2 regions of the Erwinia papayae genome follow, and region 1 is predicted to be linked to the other one. Evidence: predicted binding sites of a transcription regulator. Region 1 holds the regulator's gene; the other holds the start of a gene.
The links. Region 1 encodes PhoB, which activates phosphate uptake and scavenging genes when phosphate is short. Its sites were predicted from a motif close to CTGTCATAAAACTGNCNNAT; they were not measured.
Positions count from the first base shown of each region.

Region 2: glpT (glycerol-3-phosphate transporter) is a predicted target of PhoB. The motif match lies at 7,051-7,070, and genes of this name have one in related genera.

Region 1 covers NZ_JBZCHT010000009.1:2,157,428-2,166,168, reverse strand. Annotated here, with positions in the region: gene AC3RPL_RS15155 (AAA family ATPase) at 1-2,302, opposite strand, end outside; gene sbcD (exonuclease subunit SbcD) at 2,299-3,522, opposite strand; gene phoB (phosphate response regulator transcription factor PhoB) at 3,721-4,410, shown strand; partial or broken gene phoR (phosphate regulon sensor histidine kinase PhoR) at 4,434-5,734, shown strand; gene AC3RPL_RS15135 (cobalamin-independent methionine synthase II family protein) at 5,926-7,029, shown strand; gene brnQ (branched-chain amino acid transport system II carrier protein) at 7,437-8,741, shown strand, end outside.
Region 2 covers NZ_JBZCHT010000013.1:541,914-550,654, reverse strand. Annotated here, with positions in the region: gene recQ (ATP-dependent DNA helicase RecQ) at 1-1,191, shown strand, start outside; gene rhtC (threonine export protein RhtC) at 1,213-1,839, shown strand; gene rhtB (homoserine/homoserine lactone efflux protein) at 1,874-2,497, opposite strand; gene pldB (lysophospholipase L2) at 2,583-3,626, shown strand; gene yigL (sugar/pyridoxal phosphate phosphatase YigL) at 3,674-4,474, shown strand; gene glpQ (glycerophosphodiester phosphodiesterase) at 4,516-5,556, opposite strand; gene glpT (glycerol-3-phosphate transporter) at 5,558-6,904, opposite strand; gene AC3RPL_RS18710 (carboxylate/amino acid/amine transporter) at 7,271-8,125, shown strand; gene AC3RPL_RS18705 (hypothetical protein) at 8,187-8,435, opposite strand; gene AC3RPL_RS18700 (YehS family protein) at 8,621-8,741, opposite strand, start outside.

The DNA of each region.
Region 1 (8,741 bases):
TGTGCTCTGTCAGCTGTCGCTGCATATCGTCCAGCCCCTGACTGAGCGTCAGTCGCTGCTGCTCCGCCAGCTGCTGCTGCTGTTGAAGGTCGTTCAGCTCATGCTGGCGCTGATTGAGCCGATCTTTCTGCTGCTGAAGCTGGCGGGCGCTCTGTTGCCATTGCAGCAACCCGGCCTGCGCCTGGTTTTCCTGTTGTTCCTGGGCCGTCAGCCAGTCAGCCACCTGTTGCTGGTCTTCCGGCGGGAAATCCAGCGCCAGCGCGGTTATCGCGCTCTGCCACTGTTCGCGCAGGGCCGTCGCCTGCCGACTGCTTTCGCTCTCCTCCTGCTGCAACTTTTCCCGCTGGCTTTGCAGATTCTTCAGCTGTTCACGCTTAGCGGTCCCTTGATCTTTCAGTTTGTCCACCTCTGCTCTTAGTTGCAGCAGGCGCTGCACGGTTTCTGAGGGCGTGACTGACTGATATTCGCTGACGGCCGGATGCTGGCTGGATCCACACAGCGGGCAGGGCTGCCCCGGTTCCAGCAGGGCACGATGCTGTTCGAGATCGGCAATGCGCTGCTCCAGCTGGAGGCGTTTTTCCACATCCTGCTGATGCTGGTATTTCTCTTTCCAGTCGCTGCGCAGCGTAATTAACTGCTGCTCCGCCTGCTGGATTTGCTGCCCGATCTCCTGCTTGCTGGTAAGTACCCGCTGACTGAGTTGCATAAGCTGTTGCCACTGGGGCAGCAGCAGCGCCAGCGCCTGCCGCAGTGGTCGCTGCTGGCTGAAGTGGCTGACCCGGGCCTGCAACTGTTCTTCGGTCTGCTGCTGCTCTGAGGCCTGAAGGTGTTTTTCGGCTTCGGCGTACTGCTGCTGTGCCTGTTCCAGCGCCTGCTTTTTCGGCAGGGCCTGCTGTTCAAGATCGCGCTCCTGCTGCTGTCGCTGCGCGAGGCGTTGCTGCTGCCCGCTGAGCTGATGCTGATGCCGGTTCAGTACGGCTTCGCTCTGTTGCAGCTGCTCAAAACGCGCGGCCCACAGCGGCAAAGCCTCTCCCCAGTGGGCGAAAGACGCATGTTGCTGCTGCCACTGCTGCTGTTGCTGCTGCTGTGCCCGTTTCTCCTGCTGCACCTGCTGATTGTGTTGGGATTTTTTCTGTTGCTCTGTGAGCGAATGCTGGTACTCACTCACTTCTTTCGCCAGCATTTCGCTTTGCTGCTCCAGCGCGCTGATGCGGTTATCCAGCGGCAGTACGCGCTCGGCGATTAGCGTCTCCTGTTGCTGACGCAGGTGCTCATGCTGGCTGCGTGTTTCGTTCGCGGTTTTCAGCTGCGAGGTCAGGACATCCAGTGACTGCTGCTGTTCCTGCTGTTGCCGGGTGAGGCGCTGCTGCTGCTGTAACGCCAGCCAGTCCTGCTGCTGCTGTTGCTGCTGCTGCCAGAGTGGCCGGAGCTTTTCGGCGGGTTCGGCGCGTTTCAGCTTATCCAGCTGCGGTTGATCCTGTTGCCAGGCGTTTTCCGCCTGGCGGGAAGCCTGCTCTGCCGCCGTGACGGCCTGGAGGGCGAGTTGCCACTGCTGCTGCCACTGCAACAGTTGCTGCTGGCGCTGATGTTGAGAAGTGAGTACCTGCTCTTCGGAAAGTCGTTGTGCCAGCTGGTCGCTCAGTACCTGCTGCTGTTCGTTGTCCAGCAGAGCCATGCCCCCTGCGCGAGCGCGCAGGGTTTCCAGCGCCTGGCGGGCGTTTTTATGTCGTTCGAACACGCTGGCGGACAGGCGACCATAGATTTCTGTTCCGGTCAGCTCCTCCAGCAGTTCGGCGCGGCTGTTGGCATCGGCGTTGAGGAAGGCGGCAAACTGCCCCTGTGACAGCATCATCGATTTGGTGAAGCGTCCGAAATCCAGGCCGGTCAGCGCGGTCAGCATCTCCAGCTTGTCTTTCACTTTGTCGGCAACGATCTGATTATCGGCACAGCGTGCCAGCTCAACGCGCGGTGCCTGAAGATTACCGTCCGGCGCGCCCCGTGCCCGGCTCTGGCTCCAGAATGCCCGCCAGGCGACGCCTTTTACTTCAAACTCCACTTCCGCCAGACACTCTGCCGTGTCGCGGGTCATCAGGTCATTCTGGCTCTGCGACAGTTTTCCCAGCCGTGAGGTTTCGTGATACAGCGCCAGGCAAATAGCGTCCAGCAGGGTGGTTTTTCCCGCTCCGGTCGGGCCGGTGATGGCAAACAGGCCATTGCTGGCAAAGGGTTCAGCGGTGAAATCCACTTTCCATTCGCCTTTCAGCGAGTTGAGATTTTTAAAGCGCAGCGTCAGGATTTTCATGGCTGTTCCTCGTCATCAATTTCTGCCAGCGTCTGCTGAAACAGCGCGGTGACGCGGGCCAGCTTGTCCGGTCCGGCCTCCTCTTCACTTGCCAGGCGACGACTGAACACCTCCTCTACGCTGAGCTCACTCAGGGTTTCGTTGTGCTGACGCGCAATGGTCTGCTCGCGCTGTTCACGACTGCGACGCAGTAACACCACCTCGACGGGCAGATCCTGCGTCATCTCCTGAATCCGCCGCTGCAAATCGTTCAGCCAGCTGCGGGTGACCACTTCGATATCCAGCCAGATGGTTTTCCCCTCCGGCGGCGGCTGAAGGGCGGCCAGCTGCTGTGCAATTTCCTCCAGCGTCCCTTTAATCATCTGCATTGGCTGGAACGGCGGAATGGTCAGCGGCTCTACCTGGCTCAACTTGCCTTCTGCGAACGCCACCAGAAAAACGCTTTTCTCTTTGCCCAGCTCGTCAAAACTGAGCGGAATGGGCGAGCCGCTGTAACGGATATGCTCCGTACCGGCAATGCGCTGAGCACGATGAATATGCCCCAGCGCAATATAGTCAGCGGGGGGAAAGGCCTGCGCGGGGAAAGCGTCCAGCGTGCCGATGTAAATATCACGTACGGCGTCACTTTTCGTCACGCCGACGGTGGTCAGGTGGCCGGTGGCGATGATCGGCAGCGCCAGCCCCAGCGCCTGGCGTTGTTGCTGCGCGGCCTGCCAGCATTGCTGGTAATGATGGGTGATGGCCTCCAGCAGGGATTGTTGCTTCTGATGGCCAGACTGGCCTGCCTGGCTGGTGGTGATGTCACGCGGACGTAAAAAAGGGATAGCACACAGCAGCGCGCCCGGCTGGCCGTTGCGGTCGGTCAGCAGCAACACCTGATCGTCGGGATGTTCGGCAGCCGCAGCAATCACCCGCGTATTCAGACAGCTCAGCAGCTCGCGGGATTCATTAAGCACCGCCACCGAATCGTGATTCCCGCCAAGGATCACCAGCTGGCATCCGCTGGCTTGCAGGCTGACGATAAAGCGATTGAACAGTTCGCGGGCATAGCTGGGTGGCGACCCGGTATCAAAAATATCCCCGGCGACAATAATCGCTGCCACCTGCCGTTCTGCCACCTGCAACAGCAACCAGTCAAGAAAGGCCTGATGTTCGGCAGCCCGACTTTTGGTGTAGAAAAACTGGCCCAGATGCCAGTCGGCGGTATGAATGACGCGCATGGTATCCCTTCTGTGCATAAGCAGAGCTGACGATTATAAACAGAGCTGGCAAAAACCCCAGCGGCAAAGGCAGACCTGGCGTAAACAGGATGTCGAAAACGCGGACTGATGGGTGCTTTTTTCATAAAACTGTCATAAAACTGACGCATAATGACGCCGCAAATCCCGTGACATCCGGTCACAGCAGCAGGAGCAATAATGGCTAAGCGCATTCTGGTGGTAGAAGATGAAGCCCCAATCCGTGAGATGTTGTGTTTTGTGCTGGAGCAAAATGACTATCAACCCGTCGAAGCGGAAGATTATGACAGTGCGGTCAGTCAGCTGATTGAACCCTGGCCTGATTTGATCCTGCTGGACTGGATGCTGCCGGGTGGCTCAGGTATTCAGTTTATTAAACACCTGAAGCGCGAAGCGATGACCCGTGATATTCCGGTGATGATGCTGACGGCCCGTGGTGAAGAAGAGGACCGCGTGCGGGGGCTGGAAGTGGGCGCGGATGACTATATCACCAAGCCGTTCTCGCCGAAGGAACTGATTGCCCGCATTAAAGCGGTGATGCGCCGTATTTCACCGATGGCGGTGGAAGAGGTGATTGAAATACAGGGACTGAGTCTCGATCCCTCCTCACACAGGGTGATGTCAGAAACGCAGCCGCTGGAGATGGGGCCAACCGAGTATAAGCTGCTGCACTTTTTTATGACCCATCCGGAGCGGGTCTACAGCCGTGAACAGTTGCTTAATCACGTCTGGGGCACTAACGTGTACGTCGAAGATCGCACCGTTGATGTGCATATTCGTCGCTTACGCAAAGCGCTTGAGGTCAGCGGGCACGATCGCATGGTACAAACGGTTCGCGGGACAGGTTACCGTTTCTCAGCACGTTACTGATCGTTTGCACTGGAGTCTTCATCTTGCTGGAACGCCTCTCCTGGAAGAAATTACTGCTGGAGCTGCTGCTCGTCTGCCTGCCCGCGCTGATTATCGGGTGGCTGACGGGTTACCTTGCCTGGCTGCTGCCGGTTGCCCTGCTGGCGCTGCTGGGCTGGCACTATTTTAACCTGCTGCGCTTATCGCACTGGTTGTGGGTTGACCGCAGTATGACTCCCCCGGCCGGACATGGCAGCTGGGAACCCCTCTTTTATGGCCTGTATCAGATGCAGGTGCGCAACCGTCGTCGTCGGCGTGAACTGGGTAATCTGATCAGACGCTTTCGCAGTGGCGCGGAGTCGCTGCCGGATGCGCTGGTACTGACCACCGAGGAAGGCATCATCTTCTGGTGCAACGGCCTGGCACAGCAGCTGCTTGGGCTGCGCTGGCCGGAAGACAATGGCCAGAATATCCTCAATCTGCTGCGTTATCCTGAGTTTGCCCGCTACCTTCGCCAGCGGGATTTTTCGCGTCCGCTGACGCTGGTGCTGAACAATCAACGGCACCTGGAATTTCGGGTGATGCCCTACAGCGAAGGGCAGTGGCTGTTAGTGTCGCGCGACATGACGCAGATGCATCAGCTGGAAGGTTCCCGCCGCAACTTCTTTGCCAACGTCAGCCATGAGCTAGGCACGCCGCTGACAGTGTTACAGGGCTATCTGGAGATGATGACCGGCGACGGCATGGCCGGGCCGCTGCGCGACAAGGCGGTCCATACCATGCAGGAGCAGACGCGTCGTATGGACGGCCTGGTAAAACAGCTGCTGACGCTTTCCCGCATTGAGGCCGCGCCTGCGTTGGATCTCCATCAGCAGGTTGATGTCCCGGCGATGCTGCAACTGTTGCAGCGCGAAGCGGAGACGCTGAGTCAGGGACGTCATGAGATACATTTCCAAACCGATGCGCATCTGCGGGTGTTGGGTAACGAGGAGCAGTTGCAGAGCGCTATCTCCAATCTGGTGTATAACGCGGTCAACCATACGCCGGAAGGGACGCGGCTGGAGATTGCCTGGCTGAAAACAGCGCAGGGTGCTCTGTTTCGCGTCTGCGATAACGGCCCCGGCATTGCCCCTGAACATATCCGCGCCTGACCGAGCGCTTCTATCGCGTTGACAAGGCCCGCTCACGGCGGACCGGCGGCAGTGGCCTGGGACTGGCTATCGTCAAACACGCGCTCTCGCATCACCACACCCGGCTGAAGATTGTCAGTCAGCCGGGTAAAGAGACCTGCTTCAGTTTCCTGCTGCCGCCGGGAATGATTGTCAGCCCGCATCCGGCAGAGTGAGAAGTCACTATCAAGTGGGCTTCTCACCCGGAGAGTGAAAAATTTTCATCTGTGATGAAATTTCCTCGTTTGCCGCTAAACGCGCGGCGTGACATTCTTTTTAGCCATGTGGACATCCGGAAGTCCTGAAGTAACTTAGCGAAACTATTTTAACCATGATGCGTGGTATGCGCAGGCCAGGAGTGAGCAGAATGCAGAGAGATTCAGCCAGATATCGTGCCGAAGTGGTCGGCAGTTTCCTTCGTCCGCCTGCGATAAAGCAGGCTCGCGAGCAGTTCCAGCGGGGGGAAATTGATGCGGTGGCCCTGCGGCGTATCGAGGATGAAGCGATCCGCGAGGTGGTGACGCAGCAGCGCGCCTGTGGACTCAACGTGGTGACCGATGGGGAATTCCGTCGGGCATGGTGGCATTTTGATTTCTTTGATGGCCTGGAGGGCGTGGAGCCTTACGAAGCGGAGCAGGGTATCCAGTTTAACGGTATCCAGACGAAAGCGCGTGGAGTGAAGGTGACCGGCAGGCTGGGTTTTGGCGATCATCCGATGCTGGAAGATTTTCGTTACCTGCAAAGTATCAGCGGTAATGCCATTGCCAAAATGACCATCCCCAGCCCCAGCGTGCTGCATTTTCGTGGTGGCCGTAAGATGATTGACGCCACGGTTTATCCTGATTTGCGGGACTATTTCCACGACCTGGCGCTGACGTATCGTGCTGCAATTCATGCCTTTTACGCGGCTGGCTGCCGCTATCTGCAACTGGATGACACCGTCTGGGCCTATCTGTGCTCTGAGGATCAGCAGCGTCAGATCCGCGAACGTGGGGACGACCCGCAGCAGCTGGCGAGCACCTATGCACAGGTGCTGAATAAGGCGCTGGAAGGTAAACCCGACGATCTGACCATCGGGCTGCACGTCTGCCGGGGAAATTTTCGCTCCACCTGGATTTCTGAAGGCGGCTACGAGCCGGTGGCCGACATTCTGTTTGGCAGCGTCAATGTCGATGCGTTCTTCCTGGAGTATGACAATGAACGTTCCGGCGGTTTCGAGCCGCTGCGCTTTATTAAACCCGGCAGGCAGCAGGTGGTGCTGGGGTTGATCACCACCAAAAATGGCGAGCTGGAAGATCCTGAAAGCGTCAAAAAGCGTATTGCTGAAGCCACGAAATACGTCAGCCTCGAGCAGATTTGCCTCAGCCCGCAGTGTGGCTTTGCCTCCACCGAAGAGGGCAACAGCCTCACTGAGCAACAGCAGTGGGCTAAGCTGCGTCTGGTGACCGATATTGCCAGCGAAGTCTGGTGATGCGTTTTGCGTGAATTACGGTAAAAAGCGTGCGAAAGCGCGCTTTTTGTGCAGCTAATCCTCTTTTTTTGCATAAATTGCACTACCCCTGCTCAGAAAAAATACACATCATCTAAGGGTTCTGGCTTATAAACTGAACTGATGAACTGGCTGGACGTTTTTTTACGCTATATCATTCTGCTTTCCCGATCCCGCCTTGCCTTTCTCCGCTATAAACGGTTTACTTAGCGCCGTTTTTCCGTTTTCCCCCTGAAAAAAGATCATAATCAGCGCAAATCCGCTGGTAAGTGACACTGGACCAGAACATCAGGCTGTGGCGGCTGGCCGGGCCAGTATTTTTAGTGCGCACAGGGGTGACGCTGACATGACGTTTTCACTAACACCAGTAACAGGTTAATCCGCTGCTTATGAGTAATCGTCTAACTTTCAAAGACATCATCGCACTGGGCTTTATGACCTTCGCTCTGTTCGTCGGTGCCGGTAACATTATTTTCCCGCCGATGGTGGGTATCCAGTCTGGTGAGCACGTGTGGGTTGCGGCGGCCGGCTTTCTGATTACCGCAGTGGGGCTGCCGGTGATCACCGTGATTGCGCTGGCCCGCGTGGGTGGGGGAATTGACGCGCTCAGCTCGCCCATCGGTAAGACCGCAGGAATTGTGCTGGCAACCGTCTGCTACCTGGCCGTTGGCCCACTGTTTGCCACACCGCGTACGGCAACGGTTTCCTTTGAAGTCGGTATTGCCCCACTGACCGGCGACACCGCACTGCCACTGTTGATCTACAGCCTTATCTATTTTGTGCTGGTTATTGGCATCTCGCTTTACCCCGGCAAGTTGCTGGATACCGTCGGTCATTTCCTTGCGCCGCTGAAAATTGTGGCACTGGCGGTGCTGGGTATTGCCGCGCTGCTGTGGCCTGCTGGTGGCCTGGCCCCGGCGACAGAAGAGTATCAACATGCCGCATTCTCCAGCGGGTTCGTCAATGGTTATCTGACTATGGACACCCTGGGCGCACTGGTGTTTGGTATCGTTATCGTCAATACCGCTCGCTCACGCGGCGTCAGTGAATCGTCACTGCTGACCCGTTACACCATTATTGCCGGGCTGATTGCCGGGATTGGCCTGACGCTGGTTTACCTGACCCTGTTCAGACTGGGTTCGGGCAGCGCCTCAATTGTCAGTCAGAGCGCCAACGGCGCGGCGATCCTCCATGCTTATGTGCAACAGACCTTCGGCAGTATGGGCAGCCTGTTCCTCGCCGCGCTGATTTTTGTCGCCTGTATGGTCACGGCGGTTGGCCTGACCTGCGCCTGTGCGGAGTTCTTCGAGCAGTATCTGCCGCTGAGCTATCGCCAGCTGGTATTTATCCTTGGGCTGTTTTCCATGCTGGTTTCTAACCTTGGGCTGAGCCATCTGATTCAGATTTCGATTCCGGTGCTGACGGCCATTTATCCCCCGTGCATTGTGCTGGTGTTACTGAGCTTTACGCTGGGCTGGTGGAAAAAGAGCAGCCGCATCATTGCATCAACGATGCTGGTCAGCCTGCTGTTCGGCATGGTAGATGCGGTTAAAACCACCAGCTTTGCCGCGCTGCTGCCCGGTTTTGCCACCCATCTGCCGCTGGCGGATCAGGGACTGGCGTGGCTGCCGCCGTCGCTGGCGATGCTGCTTCTGGTGGCGATTTACGATCGTGCGGTGGGGCGTCAGCAGGTT
Region 2 (8,741 bases), on a different contig from region 1:
ATCCGTTACACGCTGGTTGAGAAATTTAAACCCACCGAGCAGTTACTTCGCTACGTACAGGATCAGCGCGGCAAGTGCGGCATCATCTACTGCAACAGCCGCGCCAAAGTTGAAGATACCGCTGCACGCCTGCAAAGTCGCGGCCTGAGCGTTGGAGCCTATCATGCCGGAATGGACAATGCGCACCGTGCTCAGGTGCAGGAGGCTTTCCAGCGTGATGATTTACAAATCGTGGTGGCGACGGTGGCTTTCGGCATGGGCATTAATAAGCCGAACGTTCGGTTCGTGGTGCATTTTGATATCCCGCGCAATATTGAGTCCTACTACCAGGAAACCGGCCGTGCCGGACGGGATGGCCTGCCTGCCGAAGCATTGCTGCTGTACGATCCTGCAGATATGGCCTGGCTGCGTCGTTGTCTGGAGGAGAAAGCACCGGGCCAGTTACAGCAGATTGAGAGCCATAAGCTGAATGCGATGGGTGCTTTTGCCGAAGCACAAACCTGCCGTCGTCTGGTATTGCTGAACTATTTTGGTGAGGGAAGGCAGCAACCCTGTGGCAATTGCGATATCTGTCTCGATCCGCCGCGTCGTTATGATGGCCTGGTTGAAGCCCAAAAAGCCCTGTCATGTATCTATCGTGTTGGACAACGTTTCGGCATGGGCTACATCGTTGAGATCCTGCGCGGTGCTAACAATCAGCGCATCCGTGAAATGCAGCACGACAAGCTGCCGGTGTACGGTATTGGCCGTGAACAGAGCCATGAGCACTGGATTAGCGTGCTGCGCCAGCTGATTCACTTAGGCCTGGTGACGCAAAATATTGCCATGCATTCGGCTTTGCAGCTGACGGAAGCGGCGCGACCGGTACTTCGCGGTGAAACGCCGCTGATGCTGGCGGTGCCGCGCCTGGTCAGCATCAAACCGCGCAGCAATACTCAAAAATCCTTTGGCGGCAACTACGACCGTAAGCTGTTTGCCCGATTGCGCAAGCTACGCAAGGCTATCGCTGACGAAGAGAATATCCCGCCTTATGTGGTGTTTAACGATGCCACTCTGATTGAAATGGCTGAGCAGATGCCGCTCACCGCGTCGGAAATGTTAAGCATCAACGGTGTTGGTCAGCGTAAGCTGGAGCGTTTTGGTAAGCCATTTATGTTGGTTATCCGCGAGCATGTGGATGGAGAAGAGTAATTATCTGTTAACGAAATCAGAATGTTAATGTTATTTCTTACCGTTGCGTTGGTGCATTGCGTCGCGCTGATGAGCCCGGGTCCGGATTTTTTCTTTGTGTCGCAAACCGCAGCCAGCCGCTCCCGTAAGGAGGCGATGCTCGGGGTGTTGGGCATCACGATGGGCGTGTTGATCTGGGCTGGCGTGGCGCTGATGGGCCTGAATCTGCTACTGCAAAAGATGGCCTGGCTGCACCAGGCAATTATGATTGCCGGTGGATTGTACCTGCTGTGGATGGGCTGGCAGATGCTGCGTTCGGCACGCCAGCAGCACAAAAATTCGCCCGTTCAGCAGGAGCAGGTTGTGGCGCTTGCTCAGGGAGGACGCAGCTTTCTGCGCGGCCTTCTGACCAACCTGGCAAACCCTAAAGCGGTGGTTTACTTCGGCAGCGTGTTCTCGCTGTTTGTCGGTGATGACGTTGGCGCGGGCCAGCGCTGGGGGCTGTTTCTGCTGATTGTGGTGGAAACCCTGGCGTGGTTCACCCTGGTTGCCAGCCTGTTCGCTCTGCCCGCCATGCGCCGTGGTTATCAGCGCATGGCGAAATGGATTGATGGTTTTGCAGGAGTGCTGTTTGCCGGATTCGGTATTCACCTGATCCTGTCACGCTGAGTCAAACCGCCTGAGCGCGCCGTACATGGCGTACTCAGGCGATGCGCCTGGCCGAGGCCAGCAACGCCCCCACCGCCATAAACATGCCGCCAAACAATCGGTTCAGCAATTTCATTTGCTGCGGCCCTTTGATCCAGCCTGCGATGCGGGTGGCCAGCGTGGCGTAACCAATCATCACCAGAATATCGACCGCTATGGTGGTAATGCCCAACACCAGATACTGCATTGCCTGTGGCTGGTGCGGAATAACAAACTGTGGAAAAAGCGCGGCCAGAAAAACGATACTTTTGGGGTTGGTCAGATTAACCAGCACCGCACGTTTAAACAGCCTGCGGCGTGGCATGACTTTTGCCACCGCCTGGAGATCAATTGCGCCACTGGTTCGCCACTGCTGAATGCCCAGCCAGACCAGGTATGCGGCCCCGGCCCATTTGAGCACTTCAAAGGCCAGCACCGACTGTGAAAACAGCGCACCCAGGCCAATTCCCACCAGCACAATGTGCGCCGCCAGGCCCACCTGTAAACCAGAGACAGAGGCAACCGTACCGCGATAGCCGTGGCTGATGCCCGTGCTCATGGTGTTAATAGCGCCGGAACCGGGTGAAAGACTTAAGATACTGGTAGTTAAAAGATAGGTCAGCCACCATTCGATGGTCATGGGTAACGCTCCCTGAACGCGCAGAAGTATGACACAATACGCCATTGTTGACGGATGCGCTACGGGCTGAAAGCGGGCGGGGCGCATGGCTCGAAAGCTGGGAGACGTAAAGCCTGTGGAAAAGCAGAATAACGGCTGGGCCAGACGTGAAAAAGCCTTTGCGGCGTTTGCCAGTGGCCCGCTGCTGGACTTCTGGCGGCAACGGCAGGAGGGCGAATTTACCGGCGTGGGTAAGGTAATGATTCGCTACGCTCGCTTCATCTCTCCGCAACATGACAAAGTTATTCTGCTCAGTCCCGGACGGATTGAAAGTTACGTTAAATACCCCGAACTGGCCTGGGATCTGTTTCATTCTGGCTATGATGTAGTGATTATTGATCACCGTGGGCAGGGCCGATCCGGCCGCTTACTACAGGATTCGCATCGTGGTCATGTGGAGTTATTTGATTTCTACGTTGACGATCTGCAAACGCTGTATCAACGGGAGATTGCCAGCCGACCCTATCGTCAGCGTTACGCACTGGCCCACTCAATGGGAGGGGCTGTACTGACGCTGATGCTTGCCAGGCAGCCGTCAGCATTTGATGCTGCGGTGCTGGCGTCTCCGATGTTTGGTATTTCTCTGCCTTTGCCACTGTGGATGGCGCATCGAATCCTCGACTGGGCTGAAAAACGGCCCGTTTTCCGGGAAGGCTATGCTGTCGGCACCGGAAAATGGCAGCCGCGTCCTTTTAGCATCAACCAGCTCACTCACAGCCGTGAGCGTTATCGCCGCAATCTGCGATTTTATGCAGACGATCCCGGACTTCGCGTCGGGGGGCCAACCTGGCACTGGGTGCGGGAGAGTGTTCAGGCAGGGAGACGTATTCTCACTACCGCAAAAGATATTTCCACGCCGCTGCTGCTGTTGCAGGCCGGTGAAGACAAAGTCGTTGATAACCTGGCCCAGGATCAGTTCTGCCAGGCGATGACCGCAGCAGGGCAGCCCTGTGAAGGAGGAAAACCGCAGGTTATCGCCGGTGCGCGTCATGAGATCTTATTTGAAAAAGACAGTATGCGTACCGAAGCGCTGGAGGCCATTCTGGCTTTTTTTGCGCGACACGCTTTGCACCACTCAGATACGGCTTAATAACGAGGGAGTGAACGCCCTTGCTGACAAAATTAACCAGAGGTTTTATGTACCCTATTGTTGCTTCCGATCTTGATGGCACGCTGTTATCCCCCAATCACCGTCTCTCCTCTTATGCCCGTGAAACGCTGCAACAGCTCACCCGTAAAGGGGTGAATTTTATCTTTGCCACCGGACGTCATCATATTGATGTCGCACAGATGCGTGACAGTCTGGGGATTGATGCTTTTATGATTACCTCTAACGGCGCGCGCGTGCACAACACGGCCGGAGAGCTGTTTTTCAGCCATAACCTCGATGAGGATATCGCCCGTGACCTCTATGCCATGCACTACAGCAATCCGGACATTTTCACCAATATTTATCGGGATGATGAGTGGTATCTGAACCGCCATCGCCCTGAAGAGATGGACTTTTTCTGTGAATCCAACTTTAACTACCAGATCTATGAGCCGGGCTCGCTGCCGACTGATGGCATCAGTAAGGTTTTTTTCACCTGTAACGATGCAGAGAAATTGATCCCGCTGGAAGAGGCGTTAGTTGCCCGATGGGGCGATCGGGTAAACGTCAGCTTTTCGCTGCCGACCTGCCTGGAAGTGATGGGGGGTGGCGTTTCTAAAGGACTTGCGCTGGATGCGGTGGCGCACTCTTTTGGCTACTCCCTGGCGGACTGCATCGCTTTTGGCGATGGCATGAACGATAAAGAGATGCTGAACATGGCGGGCAAAGGTTGCATTATGAGCAACGCGCATCAGCGGCTGAAGGATTTACTGCCGGAACTGGAGGTCATTGGCAGCAATGCTGATAACGCGGTGCCGGAGTACCTGCGCAAGCTGTATAACGTCTGAACATCACCCTTTTGCCCCGGTCATGCCGGGGCGATAAGGTTTCAGCGCTGCAGGAAATGTACGGCTTTATCCGGGAAGTCGGTAAACAGGCCGTCCACGCCGGCCCGGTGGTAAAGCACCTCGTAGAGTTGATCGACGTTGTTAACCCAGTCAGGTAATTGATCGGCGCGGACGGTGTAAGGATGCACCACCAGGCCGCTTTCATGCGCCTCTCTAACCATCTCTGTCAGGTGAACACGCCCTGTAGTCGAATCTTTGCTGACCAGCATGTGATAATCCGGTCCTGCGCCATCGACATATTTTGCCAGGATTTTCATCGCGCCGGGTTTAAACATCCAGTCGTAGCTGTAATTAACCCACTTGCCGTTCTGTTGTTGCCGGGTCTCCTGCCACTCTGTTTTTGCAATCAGCTGCACCAGCTTCAGATTCATTCCGCGCTGTGGCTCCAGCTCCGTTTTGATCCGTTTCAGCTCATCAAAATCGAAACATTGCAGGTAGATAAGGTCGCTTTTACTGGTGTAGCCATACTGTTTCAGCACATCCAGCACCCTGGCGGAGATGTCCTTACCTTGCTGGCGGTGAAACCACGGGGCTTTGATCTCAGGATAAATGCCTACATTTTTGCCGGTGGAGTGATTTAAACCCTGAATAAATTCGATCTCTTCCGCAAAGGTATGCACATGAAAATCTGATTTACCCATTGGAAAGCGGCCCGGAAAGGTCTGGATTTTGTGACCATTTTCAAGCGTAAAACCTTCGGTAAACTTCAGACCTTTAATTTCTTTCAACGTAAAGTCGATGGCGTAAAAACGACCATCCTGCCGGGCGCGACCAGGGTAGCGCTCAGCCACGTCGGTGACCCGATCAAGATAGCGGTCGTGCAGCACCACCAACTGATCGTCTCTGGTCATCACCAGATCTTGTTCGAGGAAATCGGCCCCCTGAGCATAGGCCATCGCTTTAGCCTCCAGCGTGTGCTCCGGCAGATAGCCACTGGCCCCGCGATGCGCAATGACCAGCTTTGCCGTATCTGCCGCCATTACACACAGCGACGACGCTGTCAGAAAGCTTAATATCAGCATTCTAAGCATGATTTTTCTCCGCTGAACGTTTGTTCTCACTGAACATGGTGAGTATTAGCAGTAGCACCGACAGAATACTGCCCGCGATCATGATGATAAATCCGCCGTTCCAGCCAAAGTAATCCACGGTGTAGCCGACGAGCGTACTGGCAGCGACCGACCCGCCCAGATAGCCAAATAAACCGGTAAAGCCCGCCGCCGTTCCTGCGGTTTTTTTCGGTGCCAGCTCCAGCGCATGTAAGCCGATTAACATCACCGGGCCGTAGATTAAAAAGCCAATCGCAATCATACAGGCCATATCCACGCCGGGGTGACCGGGCGGATTCAGCCAGTAAACCACCGTGGCGACGGTCACCAGCAGCATAAAGAAGACGCCGGTTGCCCCACGATTACCACGAAATACACGGTCGGACATCCAGCCGCATAGTAGTGTGCCGGGAATACCGGCGTATTCATAAAGAAACCAGGCCCATGAGGATTTATCCAGGGTGAAATGCTTCACTTCCTTCAGATAAGTGGGGGACCAGTCGAGAATGCCGTAACGCAACAGATAGACGAAAACGTTAGCCAGTGCGATATACCACAGCAGCTTATTAGGCAGGATGTACTGCATAAAGATCTGTTTTGCGCTCAGTTCCTGTTCATGTTTTGCGTCGTAGTCGGGCGGAAAATCCTGTTTATACTCTTCAATCGGCGGCAGGCCGCAGGATTGTGGCGTATCACGCATCAATACACCGACGATTATTGCCACGACGATGGCGGCAAATGCGGGCATATAGAGCGCGGCTTTCCAGTCGTTAAACCAGGCCATACCCAGCAAAAACAGCAGGGGAGGAAGGCCGCCTCCGACGTTGTGCGCACAATTCCACACCGAGACGATGCTGCCGCGCTCTTTTTTTGACCACCAGTGGACCATGGTTCTGCCACAGGGAGGCCAGCCCATACCCTGAAACCAGCCACACAAAAACAGTAATACAAACATAATCATGATGCCGGATGTGGCCCAGGGGACAAATCCCATCAACAACATCACGGCAGCGGCAAGGATTAAACCGGCAGGCAGAAAAATGCGGGGATTAGAACGGTCTGAAACGGAACCCATAATAAATTTAGAAAAACCGTAAGCGAGGGAGATGCCGGAAAGCGCAAATCCAAGATCGCCGCGCGAAAATCCCTGCTCCACCAGGTAAGGCATGGCAAGGGCAAAATTTTTGCGTACCAGATAGTAGGCGGCATAGCCGCAGAAGATGCCGATAAAAATTTGCCAGCGAAGTTTGCGATACAGCGGATCGACGCGTCGGGCGTCAACTGGCGGTTGATGTGGCGCAGGTTTAAAAATAGTGATCATGGTGGCCTCCAATGGCGCAGTTTATTTCTCTGTTCACGCCAACTGGCGTGAGACGGAAACTGAATATCCAGGCGGTAACACGATGTGTTGGTTTCGGCGCAGAGGATAAGGGCAAATTCCAGGAGGGAGTGTGAACAGCTACGCAAATGTTACATTTTTATGACAAAACATTTTTACAGCCCCGATCGGTGCAACAGCTGCTGTTCAGCGGAGGCAGATTCCGGTTTAGCAACGTTTACTGTTTTTCTCAAAGACAGAAATGAAAACCATCTGATTGCTTGTTAATCAATTGTAAACCAGAAATTTCCCTGTCGTTCGCCGAACTTCGTTACACTGGAGCCTCATTTCTTAGCAGAGTTTCTGATTGTGACGTTACTGATTGTCACCACAATATTGTGGGCATTTTCATTCAGTCTGATAGGCGAATATCTGGCGGGACAGGTGGACACGGTATTCTCGGTGTTAATCCGTCTGCTACTGGCGGCTGCGGTGTTTTTACCCTTTCTGCGCTGGCGCGGTTATCGTGCCTCTACTCTGTTGCTTTATATGGCGGTGGGCGCTTTGCAACTGGGGATCATGTATCTGATCAGTTTCCAGGCCTATCTTTACCTGAGCGTATCTGAGCTGTTGTTGTTCACCGTGATGACGCCGCTCTATATTACGCTGATTTATGATCTGCTCAGTGGTCGTGGTATCCGCTTTGGCTACCTGGTCAGCGCACTGCTTGCGGTGGCGGGGGCGGCAATCATTCGCTATGACAAAGTCAGCGATCACTTCTGGTTTGGTTTGATGCTGGTGCAGCTGGCAAATATCTGCTTTGCCGTGGGAATGGTGGGTTATAAGCGTCTCCAGGAAACCCGGCCCGTGCCACAGCATACCGCTTTTGCGTGGTTTTATATTGGTGCGGCGATGGTCGCGGTTATTGCCTGGCTGTTGTGGGGTAATCCCAATAAATTACCCACCACCACATTCCAGTGGGGCATACTAATCTGGCTTGGCGTGGCGGCATCGGGTTTAGGTTATTTTATGTGGAACTACGGTTCAACGCAGGTTGATGCAGGAACCCTGGGAATTATGAATAACATGCATGTGCCAGCGGGTCTGTTGGTTAATCTGGCTATCTGGCAACAAAAACCACACTGGCCGAGTTTTATTATTGGTTCTGCGGTCATCTTTGCCTCGCTGTGGGTGCACCGGCAGTGGATAATAAAAAGAAGCTGATTCTGCAATGTTATAAATGCCGGAAATTTTTTCCGGCATTACGTATTAAATCAGGGGCGTTTTATTTTATCAGCGCACTGAGTTGATCAACCCATGTGCTGATTGCATCTTCAATTTTCGCACCAATTTTGCTACCCAGCTCTTCGCCATTTGTTTTTGCAGCTTCTTCAGTCGCGCCTAACGCACTGGAAAAAGAAGAGGTGAGTTTAAAAATTCCGGAGAAAAGCGAGCCGTACCAGCTGGAAACTCCATCCTGGATTTTCCCTGCGCCACTAACTTCCATAATTTGTGCAGCGTTTAATTCTTTCATAATGTATATCCTTTATACAAAAAAATAATGGAGAATATCTCCGGAAACAATTCTGCTTCTGCATAATTATATTGTCAACAATTAAAGTTTTTTATTTTCAGGGCAGGAATTAATATATTATTATTTTTATATTTCATTTTTTCTGGATGTATTAAATTAATGGCGACACTAATGTCGCCCGATAGTTAATTATTTTTTGATACGGGTGGGCGTAGTTTTAAAGTCATTCCTTTCAGAAAATTACGCAATATCTGGTCGCCACAATCACGATAATTTTTATGGCCGGGCTTACGGAAAATTGCGCCA